DNA from 2 places in the Halobacillus rhizosphaerae genome. Region 2 is predicted to be linked to the other one. Evidence: predicted binding sites of a transcription regulator. Region 2 holds the regulator's gene; the other holds the start of a gene.
The links. The regulator LexA, encoded in region 2, represses DNA repair genes until DNA is damaged. The targets are predictions, from matches to a motif close to CGAACATATGTTCG.
Positions count from the first base shown of each region.

Region 1: the regulator LexA is predicted to act here: its motif matches at 1,584-1,597, upstream of recA (recombinase RecA).

Region 1 covers NZ_JAUTWQ010000002.1:7,261-9,678, forward strand. Annotated here, with positions in the region: gene rny (ribonuclease Y) at 1-226, opposite strand, end outside; gene recA (recombinase RecA) at 474-1,517, opposite strand; gene Q7A53_RS04195 (competence/damage-inducible protein A) at 1,679-2,418, opposite strand, start outside.
Region 2 covers NZ_JAUTWQ010000001.1:790,137-792,554, forward strand. Annotated here, with positions in the region: gene Q7A53_RS04080 (YneB family resolvase-like protein) at 1-420, opposite strand, end outside; gene lexA (transcriptional repressor LexA) at 742-1,365, shown strand; gene glnA (type I glutamate--ammonia ligase) at 1,692-2,418, opposite strand, start outside.

The sequences.
Region 1 (2,418 bases), on a different contig from region 2:
CATTTTCCGCTTCCTGGCGAAAAGACTGGTTCTCTTCTTTCGCTTCGAGAAGAGATTCCTTCTTAGCTGATTCCGCATTGCGTCGACCTTCCTCCACAATTTGTTTAGCGAGGTCTTCTGCACTGGAGATTTTAGCCTCCGCAATCGATTTCCGAATAAGATAACCAACAACAGAACCGACGATAAGGGCAAGCAAAATGAAGATGAGCGAGGATATCATATCCATAATTTCACCTCCTCTTGCTATGAACTTGGTCCGTTTGCCGGCATGTACAAACGATTCATTTTCAATTTCATTTCATTAAATAAGGGTATAAAGATGAAAATGATACACTCTCATTTTATTCCTGAAGGTAAGTAATGTCAAGGAATCGTCAAATTCAGGCCCTGATTAAATGGAATATTAAAAACTGTCTGTCTTTTTATGGTTCAAAAAAAGCAGTGTCCGTTGCGACGGCACTGCTTTTCATAGTTTAAAAGTCTAACGATTCCTGGCTTTCATCACTTTTATCTGCCTCTTCTTCAGGTTTTTCTTCCATGCCGTAATGATCTCGGACCAACTGTTTTACTTCATAATAGATTTGTTCGTTTTCTTTAAGGAATTGTTTAGCATTTTCCCGGCCTTGTCCCAATCGCTCGTCTTTATAAGAATACCAGGATCCGCTCTTTTGAATCAAATCAAGCTCTGAACCGATATCAAGCAGCTCTCCTTCTCTGGAAATTCCCTGACCGTACATAATATCCACTTCTGCTTGTTTAAAGGGAGGAGCTACTTTATTCTTTACAACTTTTAAGCGTGTTTTATTACCGACCATTTCATTTCCTTGTTTGAGAGTTTCCGCACGGCGCACCTCTAGACGTATAGTGGAATAGAACTTAAGGGCACGACCGCCTGGAGTTGTTTCCGGACTACCAAACATAACGCCGACTTTTTCACGAATCTGATTAATGAAAACTGCCGTTGTTTTGGACTTATTAATAGCGCCTGAAAGTTTACGTAAAGCCTGAGACATTAAACGTGCCTGCAAACCTACATGAGCATCTCCCATTTCGCCTTCAATTTCTGCTTTAGGCACAAGAGCAGCTACCGAGTCAATAACTACCATGTCTACAGCACCGCTTCGCACAAGGGCTTCAGCTATCTCCAGCGCCTGTTCGCCAGTATCCGGTTGAGAAAGCAGCAATTCATCAATATTTACTCCTAGATTTCGCGCGTACGCAGGATCCAGCGCATGCTCAGCATCAATAAATGCTGCCTGACCGCCCTGACGCTGGGCTTCCGCAATAGCATGCAAAGCCACAGTTGTTTTACCAGAAGACTCCGGTCCATATATTTCAACGATTCTACCTCGTGGATATCCACCTACTCCAAGAGCAACGTCAAGGGCAAGTGATCCACTTGGAACGGTATTCACTTTGTGCTCCGCAGATTCTCCAAGCTTCATAATTGAACCTTTACCGAATTGTTTTTCAATTTGTCTTAATGCCATATCTAGCGCTTGCTTACGATCACTCATAATATACCCCTCTCAATATTTCTATTCTTATCATAACTTGTTTTACTTCGTTTAACAACTAAAAAGCGAATAAACGTTCCCTTTTTTTAAAATGAAAATGTATGCAGCTTTTCTTTTTCAATATAAAGAATTTGAAAGAACTGCATACAAGAAGGTATCGATTATTTATTTTTTAAATGATGGTATAACAATTCAAATCCTTTTTTGACCGTACGATGCCGGATCTTATTTCTGCTTCCGTCAAAATGAAATTGATGTACTTCAGGCGGCTCATTACAGGATTGAATTCCTATATATACGATCCCCGGGGCGTGTCCTTCACTGGCGTCGGGGCCAGCTGCTCCCGTAAAGCTGATGGCAAGATCCGTGTCTAGAATCCGCTGCGCATTCAGCGCCATTATTTCCGCACACTCTTCGCTGATTGTTCCAAAATCGTTAATAATAAACCGCGGGACTTCGATCACTTTCTCTTTTGCTTCAGGAGTATAGGCTACTAGACTTCCTTTACAAACAGATGAGGCGCCTTGAAAGGAAATCAGCCGCTCCATAAACAACCCGCCTGTTAAGCTCTCTGCAGCACCGATAGTTAACTCTTTCTCTTTCAAGAGATCACGTACTTTCTCTTCGATTGTAATCTCATCGCTTCCATAATAATATTCACCTGCACGGCTGAGAATCTGCTGCTTCTTCGTATCAATCAGACGATGAACTTCTTCATCAGAATTTCCAGCAGCTGTCAGACGAAGTGCCACTTCCCCTTCACTGGCTAGAGGCGCAATTGTAGGATTGGACTGTTCTGCTATCAAATCGCTTAACTGATGTTCAAGAGTGGATTCTCCAATCCCTATAAAACGAAGCATTTCTGATTTAATTTGTGAATGAAGCTGAAAGGTTGTTTTAA
Region 2 (2,418 bases):
CATCCCTCTGCGAATCTTCATATTATGTATTTTCCGCTGGTACTCCTCTACAATCCCTACGATTTGCAAAACCATTGAATCAGATTCCGAGATTTCTAATTTACCATCGTGAGAAAGGGAGTAGATCTTCACTCCCAGTTTCTGCAGCTGATGAAATAAAGCAATCTTGGTGTTCCCCCGCCCAAGTCTAGTTTCATCCTGAATGAGAAGCCCTTCAGCTTCTTCACTGGAGAAGTATTGAAGCAAGCGGTAGAGACCTTCCCGTTCAACCTCGTAACCGCTCGCTCGTTCTTCTATACAATCCAACACTTCCATGCCGTGCTCTGCTGCCATCGCATATAATTCTTCCCTCTGCCTTTTCAAGGAAGAAACCTGGGTTTCTTTTTCCGTACTTACACGGCAATATAGTATTACTCTCATGATCACTTAACCCTCTCTAATAAAACTACTTCTTATCATAATATACTTTATCCTGTAATCACCATAGAGAAATATAAGAATGCTAAACTCGCAATAAATAGAACAAGATAAGTAACATCAAGCTTTGATAGTTTATTAAACATTAGATTCCCTCCATTTTAAGAACGAACGTTCCTAAGAACTTTTGTTCGCCTTTTGTTAATTCCAATTATATACGAACAAAGGTTCTTGTCAACCCATTTATTCGAACGCTTGTTTGTATTTATTTTTTATGCATGGTACAATGTGGTTACTATAATCCTATGTATGAGGTGTCAATCTATGAGTAAACTTTCAAAACGGCAGCAGGAAATACTAGATTTTATAAAAGAACAGGTTTTATTAAAGGGTTATCCCCCATCCGTTCGTGAAATTGGCCAATCTGTTGGCCTCGCTTCCAGTTCTACTGTTCACGGGCATTTATCCAGACTAGAGAAAAAAGGGTATATTCGCAGAGACCCGACAAAACCTAGAGCAATAGAAGTAATAGAGCTTGAAGAAGACCATAGTATTCCTAGAAGCGAAGCAGCTTATGCACCTGTCATTGGTAAAGTTACCGCAGGTTCTCCCATTACTGCAGTCGAGAACATTGAAGAATATGTTCCACTTCCTGATTCACTTGCCGGATCAGACCAGAACACCTTTGTTTTGATTGTTCAAGGGGAAAGTATGATCGAAGCTGGCATATTAAATGGTGACATGGTCGTTGTCAGACAGCAGCAAACCGCTCAAAACGGAGACATTGTAGTAGCCATGACAGAAGACGAAGAAGCAACTGTTAAGCGCTTCTTTAAAGAAAAAAATCACATTAGGCTGCAGCCGGAAAACGCGACCATGGATCCGATCCTCTTAAATGATGTGTCGATATTAGGTAAAGTAGTCGGTTTATACCGTACTGTTCATTAAAGAAGAAAGCGCAAGCGAATCGTGAGCACCGACAAACGGGGGGGCGGGTGGTTCATTATCCGCGGAGAGCGATCGCTGATTTCTATTGGCTAATCCCTGGAGCTGGATATACCTAAAGCTATTCAAACCGAAATCGTATGATCATTTCCTAGAAGACTAAAAAGACTGACCGAACTCCGGCCAGTCTTTTTTTTCGAGCGTTTTGATGAATCATTTTCTTGTGTCTCAACTTCACTTTGACTGTAGTAATCAAAAAACAACGGTGCGCCAGTTACTATTTGTTCACAAAAAAACCCTTGATGCTATTAACATCAAGGGTGAGAAGATTAATACGTCTGTAAATATTGTTCTCGTTCCCAAGGGTGAACCTGGGTTCTGAACATATCCCATTCGATTTCTTTTGCTTCAATAAAATGTTCGAATAGGTGTTCGCCAAGCGCTTCCACCATAATTGGATCTTTTTCCAATTCTTCAAGCGCATGAAATAGTGTAGCTGGAAGATCTTTAATTCCATGAGCTTCACGTTCTTTTTTGTTCATAACATAAATATTCCGGTCTACTGGAGTTGGAGCTTCTAACTTATTTTTCACCCCGTCAAGCCCTGCAGCAAGTAACACGGCCATAGCCATGTATGGGTTAGCAGATGGGTCCACACTACGTACTTCGATACGGGTGCTTAACCCTCGTGAAGTCGGTACGCGAATCAGCGGACTCCGGTTACGGCCGGACCAAGCTACATAACAAGGAGCTTCATAGCCAGGCACCAAACGCTTATAGGAATTTACAGTGGGATTAGTCACCGCTGTAAAGTTCGTCGCATGTTTAATGATGCCCGCTGTAAAATGGTAAGCAACTTTAGAGAGCTGTTTGTCACCTTTTTCATCAAAGAATGCGTTGCCATTTTCATTAAACAAGGACATATTCGCATGCATTCCGGATCCGTTCACGCCAAATAACGGTTTAGGCATAAAGGTGGCATGCAGTCCATGCTGACGTGCAATCGTTTTAACTGCAAGCTTAAACGTTTGAATATCATCGCAATGTTTCACAGCA